4 regions of the Yersinia kristensenii genome follow, and region 4 is predicted to be linked to each of the others. Evidence: riboswitches for the same ligand, from Rfam matches in the RefSeq annotation. Region 4 holds a riboswitch; each other region holds the start of a gene.

Region 1 (4,214 bases), 1.5 Mb from region 4:
AGCCTGTTTGGCGGTCACGATAAGCGTATCTGCTGCCGCTTTTTTATCGCTGTCAGCCTGGCTCAGGGCCGGGAAGCATAAAGCAATGAATGCCGCTGGTGGTAGTAAATGGCGTAAATGGGACGTCATAATGTGGCTTTCCTAGAGGTCATTTCCCAAAAATGGGAATGTATCTCATTTGTATTCAAGCCACAGCGCAGTCACTTTAATTTCTGCGACTATTGTTTTAGATAAAATATAACTTAATGAAAAGAGACTGAATTATTGGCGCAGTGTGTGAGGCGACAAACCAAAACGTTTACGAAATGCGGTTGAGAAGTGAGCTGGGGTATAGCCTACCGACCAGGCCACATTAGCTATTGGGCAGTCGCCGCTGACCAGCAGACGGTAGCCTTGTTGCAAGCGCAGCTCTTGTAAGCAGGCGGCGACGGTGCAGCCCAGTAACATTTTAAAACCATGATTCAACTTGCGCACGTTTAACCCCACTTGACGGGCCAATTGATAGAGTGTTGGGGCATTAGCCAGGTCGGCGGCCAGTAATTCGCGGGCCTGATGGATGCGCTCAATATCCGCCTGATTAAGGCGCGGTGGGTTAGTGGGCGTGTGCTGTCCCTGTAGCTGCTCCAGTGCAAAAGCGCTGAGTTCCAATGCTTTACCTGCCAGATACAAATCGCGGAATTTCCCTTGCAGTGGGTTGGTTATCATTTGTTGCACCAGCGCCTGCATCGGTTTACTGGCGGGCTGGCACAATAACTGTGGCCCGTGCTGAGTTGCCCGCTGCAATAGCGGCAGGTCAGATATTTCGAGGGAGTCGAGCATCTCGGCATCTAAACGCACACTGGCATAATGCATTGAAGTGTCGGGGGTAAAACGCTGGTGGCTGATATTTTCTTCATGATTGGCAATCACACAGAGTGTTGGGCTGCTGATGGTGATGTTTTCCTGATTTTCCAGGCGGCATTGCAATGAGCCGCGCAGCACCAGAATCAGCTTAATACCTTGCCACAAGGGTTCTGGCATCCACTCAGCATTGGGCGGCAGCCATTTGCCACAAGATAGCTGTATTTGTGGCGAGGTAAGAGAAAGATGAGTCTGATGGTGCTCAAATGCGGGCATTAGCGGGGATAAAGCAGAATTTGGCATCAGAATCACCATTAAAAGGCAGAATAATGCTCCCTAAGATAGGCCAAGTTTGAGGATAAAAATACTAAAAATTCGCTAATGGTTTTTGAGTTATCCCATTGAGAATATGAGGTTTTATTCTATCAACATGATAATGCGAGCAATTAAAACTATATTCAGCAAAATTGTATCATTCTGAGTGATGAATATGGGTTAACGTGTTAATAATGAAGTTCGTTGACTCGGGGTGCCCACCGTTTAATCTGGTGTGGCTGAGATAAGACCCGTATGACCTGATCTGGATTATGCCAGCGGAGGGAAGTTGCGGTGCCTTAAACAAGGCCTCCCCTTCCTGTTCGCCGGTGAGGGGACACTATGAATACCATCCACACTGACACCTCTATTTCACCCACTCTTTTCCCAGATGCACGGGCTACCGCCAGTTGGCATCAATTCCGTGCCACGCCGCCATTGGTGCATTGTCTGACCAATGAAGTGGTGCAGTCATTTACCGCTAATGTGTTGCTCGCTCTGGGGGCTTTCCCCGCCATGGTGGTAGAGCCGGAAGAAACCGCGCAATTCAGTGCTATGGCGAACAGTTTGCTTATTAATATTGGAACGCTGCATCGGGCGCGAGCAGAGTCCATGTTGAGCGCGGTAATCGCGGCTAATCAAGCGGGAACACCCTGGGTGCTGGACCCCGTTGCGGTGGGCGGGCTGGCATATCGTACTGATTTCGCCCGCCATTTACTCACACTAAAACCTGCGGCTATACGTGGAAACGCCTCGGAGATCATGGCATTGAGTGGTATGGCGACCATGGGGCGCGGAGTGGATAGTGTGGATACGTCGCTGGCAGCTTTACCTGCTGCTCGCCAATTGGCCCGACAGGCCCAGACGGTGGTTGCCGTAACCGGTGAGGTAGATTATGTCACTGATGGTCAACGCGATTTTGCCGTGGCTGGCGGTGATAAGCTGATGACCCGGGTGGTGGGCACTGGTTGTGCGCTGTCTGCGGTGGTGGCGGCATTTTGTGCGCTAGACGGGGATCGTTTGCACCATGTTGCTACCGCTTGCCGAATTATGTCGCAAGTCGGCGGGCAGGTATCTCAACGCGTCGCTGGGCCGGGGAGTTTTATTCCCGCATTTCTTGATGGCCTTTATCAATTGGAGACTCTGGTGTCTTAACTCTTGCCCGATCTTCTCTCTATCCTGCCAAGATTTTATTCTCAGATTAAATTTAATGATCAGCCTCTGCGGGGGCTTTTAATTTTTGAATTTATATTCAGCAAATATTTTGCCATGGTTTAACATTTAAATAGAGGACATTCTGACTCTTTTGTCTTCCCGGTCTATTTCCACATCTCTGTTTTTTTAGTTCCCTAATGAACATATAGGAAAATATAATGGCCATTCTGAACAGTTATAAGATAGCGGCGCTGTTTGCCGTCGGGATATTAATGGCAGGATGCGCCTCAAAGGTCACAACCAGTGCGCAGTACTCTGGTTTTCTTGGTGATTACAGTAAGTTACAAGAATCTGAATCCGCAAGTGGCCAGAAAGTATTGCGTTGGGTTTCACCCGATTTCAATGTTGATAAATACACTGGCATTTATTATACGCCGTTGGTCTATTATCCAAGATCAAGCCCAACTCAACGAGTAAGTCAGAAAACATTAGATGAAATATTAGCTTACGCGAATAAAAGGCTTAAACAGGCCGTTAGCCAACAATTACCGCTAGTCAATTCACCGAAAAAACACAATATTTTGATTGTACGAGGTGCAATTACCGCAGTTTCTGCGGAAGATAAAGATATTCAAGTCTATGAGATGATTCCAATAGCCGCTGTTATTGCCGGAACTATGGCGGCGACCGGTAACCGCACCCAACATACTGCGCTTTATTTGGAATTACAGGTTATTGATTCTAATACCGGCAAACCCGTTATTGTCGTCGTACGCAAAGCTTATGGTAAGGATGTCAGTAACAGCGGCGTACCGATTTCTGCAGAACAAGTCAAAAGTACAATAGATGGTTTGGTTTACGATATTGTTAACTTCAAATTAAAAAGCCAACCCACTCAGTAAAACTGCTGCGGCTCAGCCTTTGTAAGTCATTTATCCAGAGGCTGAGCCATTTTTCTTGATGTTTTATTTATCATTATCTGTTTGATGAGTAATATTTAATAATTCATTTAATTTCATTGGCTTACCCAGAAGATAACCTTGGGCTTCATCGCACATTAACGCTTGTAGATGCTCAAGTTGTTCTGTGGTTTCAACGCCTTCGGCGGTCACGGTCATAGAGAGCGCGTGGCCGAGGTTAATAATTCCCTCGACAATTGATTGCCCTTCACGGGACTGCGTCAGCTCATCAATAAAGCTCTTATCAATTTTCAAACCATCGAATGGGAAGCGGCGCAGATAATTCAGTGAGGAATATCCAGTCCCAAAATCATCCATTGATAAACGCACGCCCAAGGCTTTCAATGCGGTCATGGTTTTAAAGGCGCCATCTGCATCTTCAATCATTATCCGCTCAGTGATTTCTAACTCCAGCCGGTGGCTCGGTAACCCGGTCTGCCGCAAAACTTGTCGCACTCGCTCAATAAGATGTTGGCTGCGGAATTCAATGGCAGATATATTGACTGAAACAATCAGTGAGGCGGGCCATGTAGCTGCATCCTGACAGGCTTGAAGCATCGTCCAATCGCTGATGGCGGTAATAAGGCCGGTCTCTTCTGCCAAAGCAATAAATTGATCTGGCATCAGCAGCCCCAACACCGGGTGGTTCCAGCGCACCAGCGCTTCGGCACCTGTAAGTTTGGTTCCTGCAATACGATAGCGCGGCTGATAGTAAAGGTTGAATTCATTGTGTTTAATAGCTTGGCGCAAGAAACGCTCTAACTCGCTGCGTTGCATTAGGCGGTCATTCATTTCACTGGAATAAAAACTCCAGCGGTTGCGGCCACTATTTTTGGCTTCATACATCGCAATATCTGCGAAGCGCAACAGCTCCTCGGCTTGCATGGAGTCCTGTGGCGCTAGCGCAATACCGATGCTGGCGCTGATAAAAATATCCTGATCATT
Region 2 (4,214 bases), 1.8 Mb from region 4:
CGGGCCTTCGCCGGTTTCAAAGTAGAGCCCCAACCCCATAGCATCAGGAATGGTCAGAATGTCTGAAAAAAGAATCGCCGCATCCAGCGGATAACGACGCAAGGGTTGCATCGTCACTTCACAGGCCAACTCAGCATTTTTGCACAGCGACATAAAATCCCCGGCAATAGCACGGGTGGCTTTATACTCTGGCAAATAGCGGCCTGCCTGGCGCATCATCCACACCGGAGTCACATCTACCGGCTGGCGTAGTAAAGCGCGCAGATAACGATCGTTTTTCAACTCATTCATGATAAAGCTCCCTTGATTATCTCCACGCATTGTAGCATGCCAGATAATACTTTCCTGTTGCGGCTAATGGCGGTTTTTAGCTACTCACCCGCATTGAACTGCTCTTCGCGACATAATACGACGGTATCTTCAATCAGTCGGCGTGCCACGGTGCCTGGCGGCGGCAGTAATGGCAATTGGTCATAGCGATACCAACCGGCATTCAACAGCTCTTTAGGATCGTGTTGTAGCTCACCGCTATCATACTCCGCCATAAAGGCCATCATCAGTGAATGCGGGAATGGCCACGGCTGTGACGTCACATAGCGCAGGTTTTTAATGTGGATATTACTTTCTTCCAGCACTTCGCGGGAAACCGCCTGTTCCAGCGTCTCCCCCACTTCGACAAACCCGGCCAACACAGTGTTAATACCGCCACGATGGCGAACATGTTGCGCCAATAAAATTTCATCACCACGGCGAATGGCAACAATCACGCAAGGGGCGATTTGTGGATAATAACGTTCACGGCAATGATTACACAGACAAGCCCACTCGGTGCGGCTGGCATGCATTTGATGCCCACAATAGCCACAATAGCGGTGAGATCGATAAAACTCGGCCAATTGTACGCCGCGCCCCGCCAGTTGAAACAAACCGCGATCGACATCCAGCAATTGCCGTACTGAACCCATCTCGGTGGACATCATCTGGCGAATCAGCCAAACAGCCTGCCCTTGCCATTCACCAATCTGCCGTGCGGTCGCGCCCTGTAATGACCAATTGGCTGCATTACCCTGCGGTAACTCCCCGTTTGGTAACCATAATTTGTTCTCGTGGCTGACAATCCACCAGCCACTTTCTTTACCTGTAAGTTGTAGTTCCATATCGTTGTTGCACAACCTCGACTTCACTGGCAATCTAGAATCCGGCTTGTTACATTTTTGTAACCCACTTTTACTTTTTCTTACTTACGGAGTCGATCATGCTCAACCGACTGGAAAGCCTGACTCAACGCGTTGGCGGCAGTAATGAATTAATTGATCAATGGCTTCATGCACGTAAAGAACTTTTAGTCTCGTATTGCACAGTGATCGGTATTAAGCCGCAAAAAGAAAAGCATACCCCGCTTAATGAAAAAGCGCTGGAGAACTTTTGTCATAATCTGGTGGATTATCTCTCCTCCGGACATTTCAATATCTACGACAGAATTATCAAACAGGTGGAAGGCGCATCCAGCCCGAAAATGGCTCTGACCACCAAAGTTTATCCTGCTTTGAAAAATAACACTCAAACTATCATGGCATTCCATGATCGCTATACAAACATTGAGATAGATGACGATAGCTGCACCGAGTTTCAACAAGCTTTATCTGATATCGGCGAATCACTTGATGCCCGTTTTCGGCTGGAAGATCAATTAATTCAATGGGCGGCCGAGTCGTGGCAAGCCGCCCAGCCAGTTATTCAAACAGAGCAGGTAAAATAGCCCACTGATCAGCACGGGCTTGTAGTTTTAATTCAACCTCGTATAGTAACGATTCTTGTCGGAGTGCCTAGCACCTGTTTTCTGAGGAAAACAAACGCAGGCTGAGACCGTTAATTCGGGATCCGCGGAACCTGATCGGGTTAATACCCGCGAAGGGAACAAGAGTAATTTATCGCTACAGGCCCGGCATTCCCCTGACAGGTGGCTGCCGGTCACTGGCCAACATCGTTACTCCCGCCAAGCTCCAGACAAGCAATTTTCCCCTTAACCACATTGGTAGGAATTGCTATGTCTAATAATGTCACCACTAAAAACCCATCACGCCCGCGCAAGGCACAACGTGAAGAAGCCCAGCAGTTTATTGATACCCTGCAAGGGGTTACCTTCCCTAATTCACAACGAATTTATCTGCAAGGCTCACGGCCCGATATTCAAGTTCCCATGCGCGAGATCCAACTCAGCCCAACATTGATCGGGGGCGGTAAGGACTCACCTCACTATGAAGAAAATGAAGCTATCCCGGTGTATGACACCTCCGGCCCTTATGGCGATCCCAGCGCTAAGCTGGATGTGCATGCCGGTTTACCCAAACTGCGCGAGAACTGGATAGCCGATCGTCAGGATACTGCCGCGCTCAGCTCGGTCAGTTCCGGCTTTACCCAACAGCGCTTGGCCGATGAGGGTTTGGACCATTTGCGTTTTGAGCATCTGCCGCGTCCGAAAAAAGCCCTTGCGGGCCAATGTGTGACCCAGTTGCATTACGCCCGAGCCGGTAAAATCACCCCAGAAATGGAGTTTATCGCCCTGCGGGAAAATATGGGCCGTGAACGTATTCACAGTGAAATATTACGCCAGCAGCATCCGGGGCAAACATTTGGCGCGCATCTGCCCGACAATATCACCGCAGAGTTTGTCCGACAGGAAGTCGCCGCCGGTCGAGCTATCATCCCCGCGAATATTAACCACCCCGAATCTGAGCCGATGATTATTGGCCGTAACTTTTTGGTGAAAGTGAACGCCAACATCGGCAATTCTGCCGTGACCTCCTCCATTGAGGAAGAAGTGGAAAAACTGGTGTGGTCGACCCGCTGGGGGGCTGACACCGTGATGGATTTGTCCACTGGCCGCTATATTCATGAAACCCGTGAATGGATACTGCGTAATAGCCCAGTCCCCATTGGCACTGTCCCTATCTATCAGGCGCTGGAAAAAGTGAATGGCGTGGCGGAGAACCTCACCTGGGAAATGTTCCGCGACACCTTGCTAGAACAGGCCGAACAAGGGGTTGATTACTTTACTATTCATGCCGGTGTGTTGCTGCGTTATGTGCCGATGACCGCCAAACGCCTGACCGGTATCGTCTCCCGTGGTGGGTCGATTATGGCGAAATGGTGTCTTTCCCATCATCAGGAGAATTTCCTGTATCAGCATTTCCGCGAAATCTGCCAGATCTGCGCGACTTATGATGTTTCATTATCACTGGGTGATGGCCTGCGCCCTGGCTCCATTCAGGATGCCAATGATGAAGCCCAATTCGCTGAGCTGCATACCTTGGGCGAATTGACCAAAATTGCCTGGGAATATGATGTGCAGGTGATGATTGAAGGCCCTGGGCATGTGCCAATGCAAATGATTCGCCGCAATATGACTGAAGAATTGGAGCATTGCCACGAAGCGCCATTTTATACCTTAGGCCCCTTGACCACCGACATTGCCCCCGGCTATGACCATTTCACCTCCGGCATAGGTGCGGCGATGATTGGCTGGTTTGGCTGCGCCATGCTGTGTTATGTCACGCCCAAAGAGCACCTTGGCTTACCTAATAAAGAAGATGTAAAACAAGGACTTATTACTTATAAAATTGCTGCTCATGCTGCTGATTTAGCAAAAGGCCACCCCGGTGCGCAAATCCGCGACAACGCCATGTCAAAAGCACGTTTTGAATTCCGTTGGGAAGATCAATTCAATTTGGCTCTCGACCCCGAAACCGCGCGTGCTTACCACGATGAAACCCTGCCACAAGAATCCGGCAAAGTGGCGCATTTCTGCTCCATGTGTGGGCCGAAATTCTGCTCAATGAAAATTTCGCAGGAAGTGCGCGATTATGCCGCGAAGCAAGAACTGGCAGCGTCACAAGGAACAGCAGCCCAACCTATCGAAGTTTTGCAATCCGGTATGGAGCAAATGTCAGCTGAGTTCCGCTCCCGTGGTAGTGAGTTATATATCAATAAATCACATCACGCCCCCGCCAGTCTGAAAGTGGAGGCGAATAATGAGCCCGTCTAATCATGCTTTATTTTCTGCTGAGAAAGGTTTCCCCGCCACCAAACAGCGCCTTGGTCTGTATCCGGTGGTCGATTCCGTGCTGTGGATAGAGCGCCTGCTTGCGGCAGGCGTGACCACCATCCAATTGCGTATCAAGGCGTTAGAGGATGCGCAGGTAGAACAAGATATT
Region 3 (4,214 bases), 500 kb from region 4:
ATGGCGGAAGTGATTGAAAACAGCACCCGGCATTTGACTGACAGTGATCTGAATGCAATGGCAGTTTATTTGCGCACCCTGAAGCCATTGAATCCAAATGACGAAACTAAGAGCCGTTCGGATTGGGGGCAGTCGGCGACCAGTGTTAATACATTACGTGGCGTACCTTTCACGGCGAATAATAACACTGACGGCGCGCGCTTGTATTTGGGAAACTGTGCCAGTTGCCACAGCTTTACCGGTGAGGGCGTAAAAGACGGTTATTATCCATCATTGATGAAAAATTCGGCGGTGGGTGCTTCCACACCTAATAATATGATTAACGTGATATTGCATGGCGTATCGCGCAAAACTAATGACGGCGAAGTCTTTATGCCCGGTTTTGCCAACACATTAACGGATGAGCAGGTTGTCAGTTTGAGCAATTATCTATTGCAACAGTTTGGCCAACCCACTCTGAATATCAAAGCCGATGATGTTAAAGCATTACGCGGAGAATAGAAGATAAAACAAAGGGAACCAAGTTCCCTTTGTTTGCTTAACCATTTTTTTCAAGTTCATTTACCAGTTTGTGTGCATTGATTTGCATATTGGGTGTGACTGTATCGGTGCTATCAAAGATTTTGGGGAATTCCTCACAAAGTTTTACCGCATCCTTACTGGAACAATTGATGTTTCTGGAGGTGCAGTTTTTTAATAACTGTATTAATTCTGGTTTTTTTTCATTAATAATACTATTTATTAATTTTGACTTTTGTTTTATTTCATTTTCGTCAAGTCGTGATTCATGTAACGCGAATTTAATTGTCTGGTGGCAGTGTACATAATAAATATCGTCAATTTCTTCTGTCTTTTCGGTCGAAAGATTCATGCCAATGGGAAAGGTATTGGAAGAGAATTCAGAGCCGAAAATAAAAACCACGTGACGTATGTTATAGTCTGTAATAGATAAATCCTTCATATTCCATTGATTGTCAAAGCTATCTTCAATATAGAAATATTTCCTGGGATCCATTTTGGCCGTAGCAAAATATTGCTTTTCACCACTCGCGAGTTCAATCGACCTTAGTGGGACTTCTGTTTTACCATTTAAGCTGCCAATAGTGTTTTCCACTTCAAATAGTTCGCCATATTTATCATGGGTCAAGGTCTTAATATGGTCTATTGCTTCATATCGAGTGCCAATTTTCTGCTGTTCACTATTTATTCCCGATGAGATGTTATTGATTTTGGCGAGATTTACTGTGAATGAATTTGAACTTCCAGATACGGTCAGCATAGTTATCCTTAATTAAGTTTATTCAAGTGACATTTGAGTTTAACTGTAGCATGACGTGTTATAGGGAGGTAGCCAACTGCACATTAATCAGGTTTTTACCTTATTTAAATTTCTACTCAATATTATCAATATTATCCTTATTTAACTTTTTAATTATGCCAATGCATCAAAATATAGTCGCCATCATGGCTTTTCCCCGTAGCAATTTCCACCCAACCATGCTTTTGATAAAATACCCGTGCTTGCTGGTTTTTTGTCAGGCACTTTAATGAACCCTGGCCGGTAAATAGATTTTGTGCCGCCAGCAATAAAGCCTTACCGACCCCACGTTGCTGAATGTGAGGGGCAACAAATAGATTATGCAGGAAGTTCTCCGCTATAAATATGGAAGCAAAACCCAGATGATTATCGCCGTCAATAGCGACCAAAATGGTCTCGTCAAGGATGGCGCTATCAAAATCCTCCAGATGAAAACGCTCCCCATCCAGCCAGCTAAAAGCTGCCCGACGTGATGCCAAATACAAAGTGCGCAAAAATGGCCGGTCACTTTCCTGATACTGACGAATCTGGATGCTCATTCTTCGGTTATCTCTCCAAGATTGCTGAGTTGAACATTGATTTGGTGAATGCATGATTGATCTTCTATCACTTGCCCGTGATAATAACAATTCTGACTCGGGGTGCCTCCACAAAGAGTGGTATGGCTGAGATATTACCCGTATTACCTGATCTGGATTATGCCAGCGTAGGGAAGTATATTAATGAAGCGAATCAATGTGTTAACTATTGCCGGAACTGACCCAAGCGGCGGTGCCGGTATCCAGGCTGATCTAAAAACCTTTTCTGCATTACAGGCCTACGGCACCAGTGTTATTACCGCTTTAGTGGCGCAAAATACCCGTGGTGTGCAGTCGGTCTATCCCATCGAACCGGCCTTTGTTGCTGCTCAATTAGATTCTGTTCTCAGTGATGTGCGTATCGATAGCGCTAAAATCGGCATGCTGGCAAATGCGGAAATTGTCGATATTGTTGCTATGCAACTGCGCCGTTATCCTATCCCATTTGTAGTGTTAGATACCGTAATGGTTGCCAAAAGCGGGGATCCGTTGCTCGCACCTGAGGCCGTTGATGCCGTGCGCCGCTTACTGCTCCCGCAAGTTGCTTTGATTACACCTAATTTGCCGGAAGCCGCAGCACTACTTGATTGTCAGCCCGCACATAATGAGCAAGAAATGTGTGAACAGGGACGAGCGCTGTTGGCTCTGGGCTGTCAGGGGGTATTGATGAAAGGCGGGCATCTGAGCGGCCAAGAAAGCCCTGATTGGTTATTTACCGCGCAGGGTGAGCAGCGCTTTGTGACGCGCCGGGTTAATACCCGACATACCCACGGCACCGGTTGCACCTTATCGGCAGCACTGGCGGCATTGCGCCCACGGCACGCGAGTTGGGCCGACACCGTGAGAGCAGCCAAAGACTATCTACAAGGGGCGCTGGAGCAGGCCGATACCCTCGAAGTGGGGCAGGGGATCGGGCCGGTGCACCATTTCCACCCATGGTGGTGATACCCTGCTCCCTTGAAGCCGCAGGGGTGTTAGCTGCGCTCACGTACCCGAATCACTGACTGATGTCAGCTCATCGGGATGTATTCACTTGCCGCCTACCTGCAACTCCAATGGCTTTGGGTATCTTTTTGCCCTTGAAGCCGCAGGGGTGTTAGCTGTGCTCATGTACCCGAATCACTGACTGATGTCAGCTCATCGGGATGTATTCACTTGCCGCCTACCTGCAACTCCAATGGCTTTGGGTATCTTTTTGCCCTTGAAGCCGCAGGGGGGTTAGCTGTGCTCATGTACCCGAATCACTGACTCTGGGTGCTGAAGCCGATGGGATTATTACGCCAGTAAATAGCGCTGTGTCATGGTAAACATCGCGACGGCACGCTGCAAATGCTGAGCATCAAAACGGTTAAGCAGGTAACTTTTAGCCCCTTTGCGCGGGCGAATGCACAATAGCAACTTCGGCTCGCCTGCTTCATCTTTTATCAGATCGAACTGATAGCTACCGATGTCTTTTTCGCCTTCCCGCCAGGAAATTTGCATCGCTGGCAAGGGGTTATCTGCCGTAGGTTGTCTGACGGCAAAAAAGTATTCTCCCGCCCAGAAACCGGCATAATTACCATCAGTTTGCAAATGTTTGGTCCGAAAAATGGAGGCTGCCGCGAGTTGGTTGATGGCATCCAAAGTTATTTCTCGATGCGCTTGCTGCCACAAAGGAACATTATTTTCGATTTGCCAACAAGCCGCGCCCAGATAATCGTTCAGTTCGCGCCAATCTTCATCCAGTTGCTGGCGTAATTCCTCTTCGAGAATATTACGATATTGCTGCATACCACTGGGTTGGTCGCCTAATGTTTCGTAAGTTATTAACTCCATGGTGCGGGGCTTGCGGCGAAAACTCATCCACAACACCATCTTGGGGATACGAAACTCAATCGACTGAATACTCAGCCGATATTGATCCCCTTTGTTCAGCACAAAACCATTGGCGGTACCGCGCTTATTTTGATAATTCCGTATCACCACCACGCTATTTAGCCCCATCCAGCCGGTAACATAGTGCTCACTGTCAGAGTTGGCAACATCCAGGTCGATCACCATTTGGACGATTTTATCGCTCTCAAGCTTATCTAGCGGATGGGCATCCCCAGCAGAGTAATACAGCTTCTTGGGGGCTTCGGGCAACTCAAGGGTCAACATAGCAGGGCCTTCTGGAGTAGGTTTATCAACTGAACATTGTCTGGTTTATAGCTTACATCAAGCTGTCATACAGATTGCGCTATAACGAGAATTAGGATGAAAATTCGTGCTATAGATCAACTTTTCCTACAGTTAAGGGTCATAGACATGCAAACTACTATCACGCATGCCAATGAGGC
Region 4 (4,214 bases):
AGAAAGCACACTGGCGAAGGCCAGCGCTTGAGCCAGTGGGCGTTTCAGTGCCCGTAACTCAATATGGCGCACACGATGCCAGCCGCGAATATCCAGTGATAAGCACAGTGGCGTATAGCGCTCAGCCAGATCGCGCATCGGGTTATCCAACACTTTTAATGCATAGGGCACCGCCATCAGCGCATTGGTCAAAATCACCAATGCATAAGGTGATTGCGGCAAGCCCAGCGTGTCATTGAGTAATAAGAAAAAACCGGTGGCCAGCACGATCCCCGGCATCGCCAGAATCACCATGCCGCTGATATCCAAGGCTTGTCCGTAAGCTGCGTGGTGGCGCAGTTTCAGCTCACGGCTACTCCATAGCAGCATCATGGTCAGAGTGACACACAATAATCCTGCGCCAATGGCGATGATCAGTGAGGTAAAGAAAGCTTGCCACAGCGCCGGTTGCTGTAGCACGGTCAAGATTGTTTTATTGCTGCCATCAATCACGACGGCGAGTAATGGCGGCACCATCAATAATAATGCTGCCCCGATTAACAAGGTATCGCTAATGCGCGACCACGAACTGTCTTGCTGACTACGCCACTCCTGACCGTGGGTATTCCCCACCGCTAACACTGAACTTAGCCGTTGGCTCAGCACCACCAAGCCCAGGCAACAGCCCAGTTGAATCAGTGCCAATAATGCGGCGCGCCCCAAATCGTAGTCATAGCTAAGCGCCTGATAAATAGCCAGTTCGATGGTGGTGGCTTGCGGCCCGCCCCCCAGAGAAAGCACGGTGGCAAAGCTGGCAAAACACAGCATGAAAATCAGCGCGGCAGTCGGCAGAATTTGGCGGCGCAGATAGGGCCATTCGACCCAGCGAAAATGCTGCCAGCCGTTCATGCCCAATTGGGCGGCTAACTGGCGCTGTTCAACGGCAATGCTTTCCAATGACTGCAATAACAAGCGGGTCGCCAGCGGCATATTAAAGAAAATATGCGCCAGCAAAATCCCTTGTAAACCATAGGGTGAGAAGCGGTAATCCACCCCCCAGCCAGCCCAACAGCGCCGCCAGCCAACCTTGGCGGCCATACACTGTCAGAATGCCAAAAATGGCGACCAGCACCGGCAGCACCAGTGTCATGGCGCATAAGCGCAGCATCAGTTGGCGGCCAGGGAAGCGGCGGCGGTATAAGGCGCGCGCCAAAAAAATCGCCGGAATAACGGACAGCAGCGCAGAAAGAAACGCCTGCCAGAAAGTGAAGCGAATCACATGCCACAGATAGCGGTCATGCCAGATGCTTTGCCAGTCGGCTGCCGGGGCATGACGCCAGATAGCGCTGAACGCCAGCAAGGCGACACCGACTATCAGCAAGGCCGCCAGCAGCCCCGGCCACAGCCAGGGGGCGATTAATGGCTGACGGCGGATTGCCATGTTTGAATCCATTTACCGCGATTATCTGCCACGTCTTTTGCATCAAACTGTAAAGCTTTTTGCGGCACGGTGAGTGTTTCAAATCCAGCCGGTAAATCCATTTTGATCACTGGATACATCCAGTTGCCGGTCGGAATATGATTCTGGAATGCAGGGGTGACCATAAACTGCATAAAGCGCTGCGCCAGTTCCGGTTGTTTGCTGGACGCCACCACACCGGCCACTTCCACTTGCAGATAATGGCCTTCGCTAAAATTGGCCGCGGCATAGTTGTCTTTCTTCTCTTCAATCAGATGGTAAGCCGGAGAAGTGGTATAGCTCAGCACTAAATCGCCTTCACCTTTTAGGAACAAGCCGTAAGCTTCGCTCCAGCCTTTGGTCACGGTGACGGTTTTTTTCGCTAATTTTTGCCATGCTTGCGGGGCTTGGTCGCCATAGACTTTTTGCATCCACAACATTAAACCGAGGCCCGGTGTGCTGGTGCGCGGGTCTTGATAAATCACTTTCCACGGCTCTTGGCTGTCGACCAATTCTTGCAGGCTTTTCGGCGGGTTTTTCAGTTTGTTTTTGTCATACACAAAAGCAAAATAGCCGTAATCGTAGGGGACGAAAGTGTTATTCTGCCATTTTTCCGGCAAAGTTAGGTCGCTGGTATCTACCTGACTCGGCACGAATAATCCGGTTTGCTCTGCCGCTTGAACCAGATTGTTATCTAAGCCTAACACCACATCGGCCTGACTATTTTTACCCTCCATCCGCAAGCGGTTCAGCAGGGAAACACCGTCTTCCAGTGCTACAAATTTCAGCTGGCAATCACACTCGGCTTCAAAGGCTTTTTTAATCGACGGCCCGGGGCCCCAATCAGCCGCGAAAGAATCATAGGTATAAACAGTCAATGTGGGTTTATCAGCAGCGACGGCAGCAGCAGACAGCAAAAACAAGCAGGAAATCATGCGTTTAAACACTTTGCACTCCTTAAGGATAAAGGTGGCAAAGGTATCTGAGGCGGTAAATAACATAAATATCAAGATGATACGGCGTTATTTTTCTCAAATCCCTCCGCCGGTGTTAACCGGATCAGGTTCGACGGGTTTGCTCTCAGCAAAAACGTGCTGCGCCGTGGTTGATACAGCGTTGGGCAGTACTCGAAATCCTCACGTACTTCAAGTACGCTCCGGTTTCTCCGTGCTGTCCGCCACTGTCTGAACCCGGCTCGCTGTGTTTTTAACACTTGCGGCACCGGATTGAACTTGGCTAGCGATGTTCTTGCACCCCGTTGAGACGGCGCTATTGTAGAGTTTAATTGGGGCGGGCGAAAGCGAGTTTAGCCCTCTGGCGGCGTAAACCAGGCCGATTTGAAGTCAAACCAGCCGAGTGTGTTCATGCGCACCCCGCGCATACTGTGCTGCCCATATAATTCTAGCCAGTGATGGAACAGTGGGTGAAATTGATTCTGGCTGACCAAGCGCTGGCTCCATTCCGCCATCGGCAGGGCATTATTTCGCCATAATTCAACATCTTGGTGCAGTTTTTCATCCAGGCAATATTGCAGCAGTGGCAGCTCATACAAGGTGGCAAATAATGAGAAATCTAATGGCAGATAAAAATTGGCGCTGCCGAGCCAGATGTCGCTCTGCGCATCCCCCTGATACCAACTGACATAATCCACCACATTTATGAGCAATTTGACCCCATGTGCAGCTAATAATGTGGTCAAGGTTTGGCTGATAGCATCAAACTCTGAATGGTGACTGTAAAACGTCAGTGTCAGTTCGGTCAGACCTTCTGGTTTAGGTTCCAATACGGTGAGCCGGTTATGATGCCAGCGCGGCAACATGCCATAAGCCGGTGACCAGTAGCGCTGATAAAAGGGATCGGCATGGCTGAGTAGGGCGACGGGGGTGATGAGTTCACACAGCCAACGGCGGATGTCAGGATGGCAGGTTTGGGGTGAGCGCTGGTCGAATAGCAGAAAATAACAGCCTTCTTCCAGCCGACTTTCCAGCTCATTTTTACTGGTATCGTCAGCTTGCAATTGCACACCAGAATAAACCAATTCTTCAGACAGCTCCGGTAATACCCAAATATTGACCTCATCAATCAGTGCGCGAAAACCAAAATAATTATCAAATGCCTGAATTTTCAATTGGCTATGGTGATTTCGAATCACAGAATAAGGGCCTGTCCCGACCGGATGCCGACGAAAATCCGGCTGATTTTCCCACTCTTGCGGCAAGATCATGGCGTGCACACTGCCCAACAACCACGGCAACCAGTTATCCGGGGCGCTGAGATGCACATCAATCACATACGGCGTCGGCGAGCGCACTGCCGTGATATGCGAAAACAGCGGTTGGGGGATTAACCGAGTCAGGCTGGTAATCACATCATTCATTTCCAGCTCACGGCCATGATGAAAATGAATGGCTGGGCGCAAATAAAAGCGCCAATGTAATGGGCTGATGGCTTGCCAGTGATGAGATAAATCAGGTTCCAGTTCCCCATTTTCCTCATTTATCCGCGTCAGGCCGTTAAAAATCTGCCGCACCATATGAGTTTCTGAGCGGCGCAACGCGGTGCCGGGTAATAGGTTTTGTAATGGCCGGTAATAGAGCACCCGCAGAATATGTTTACCTTGCCGGAAGCTGCGCCCCAACTGGGATAGCAGCATTTGGCGCACCGCTTTTTTATCCCCGACCAACTGCACCAGTTGATCAATACTTTCTTGTTCCAACAACTCTTCGGCCCGCTGTTGTTGTAAGGCCAATCCGGAACAGAGGAAGGTCAGTTGTGA

What was found. A riboswitch is a leader RNA that binds a small molecule or an ion and turns the genes downstream of it on or off. The one in region 4 is predicted to bind thiamine pyrophosphate.
Positions count from the first base shown of each region.
Region 1: it holds a riboswitch for thiamine pyrophosphate, as region 4 does, so the genes downstream of both, thiM (hydroxyethylthiazole kinase) here and thiB (thiamine ABC transporter substrate binding subunit) in region 4, are expected to answer to the same signal.
Region 2: it holds a riboswitch for thiamine pyrophosphate, as region 4 does, so the genes downstream of both, thiC (phosphomethylpyrimidine synthase ThiC) here and thiB (thiamine ABC transporter substrate binding subunit) in region 4, are expected to answer to the same signal.
Region 3: it holds a riboswitch for thiamine pyrophosphate, as region 4 does, so the genes downstream of both, thiD (bifunctional hydroxymethylpyrimidine kinase/phosphomethylpyrimidine kinase) here and thiB (thiamine ABC transporter substrate binding subunit) in region 4, are expected to answer to the same signal.

Region 1 is NZ_UHIY01000001.1:2,022,384-2,026,597, forward strand. It holds gene DX162_RS09335 (TonB-dependent receptor plug domain-containing protein) at 1-129, opposite strand, end outside; gene DX162_RS09340 (helix-turn-helix domain-containing protein) at 262-1,143, opposite strand; TPP riboswitch at 1,356-1,459, shown strand; gene thiM (hydroxyethylthiazole kinase) at 1,498-2,310, shown strand; gene DX162_RS09350 (DUF3313 domain-containing protein) at 2,529-3,212, shown strand; gene DX162_RS09355 (bifunctional diguanylate cyclase/phosphodiesterase) at 3,276-4,214, opposite strand, start outside.
Region 2 is NZ_UHIY01000001.1:2,380,399-2,384,612, reverse strand. It holds gene hemE (uroporphyrinogen decarboxylase) at 1-291, opposite strand, end outside; gene nudC (NAD(+) diphosphatase) at 372-1,157, opposite strand; gene DX162_RS10910 (Rsd/AlgQ family anti-sigma factor) at 1,256-1,759, shown strand; TPP riboswitch at 1,809-1,934, shown strand; gene thiC (phosphomethylpyrimidine synthase ThiC) at 2,048-4,045, shown strand; gene thiE (thiamine phosphate synthase) at 4,032-4,214, shown strand, end outside.
Region 3 is NZ_UHIY01000001.1:73,891-78,104, reverse strand. It holds gene DX162_RS00360 (cytochrome c) at 1-501, shown strand, start outside; gene DX162_RS00355 (hypothetical protein) at 539-1,279, opposite strand; gene DX162_RS00350 (GNAT family N-acetyltransferase) at 1,429-1,857, opposite strand; TPP riboswitch at 1,946-2,048, shown strand; gene thiD (bifunctional hydroxymethylpyrimidine kinase/phosphomethylpyrimidine kinase) at 2,041-2,841, shown strand; gene DX162_RS00340 (hypothetical protein) at 3,172-4,035, opposite strand.
Region 4 is NZ_UHIY01000001.1:569,562-573,775, reverse strand. It holds partial or broken gene thiP (thiamine/thiamine pyrophosphate ABC transporter permease ThiP) at 1-1,420, opposite strand, end outside; gene thiB (thiamine ABC transporter substrate binding subunit) at 1,396-2,385, opposite strand; TPP riboswitch at 2,458-2,552, opposite strand; RNA gene DX162_RS02680 (sX9 sRNA) at 2,577-2,650, shown strand; gene sgrR (HTH-type transcriptional regulator SgrR) at 2,745-4,214, opposite strand, start outside.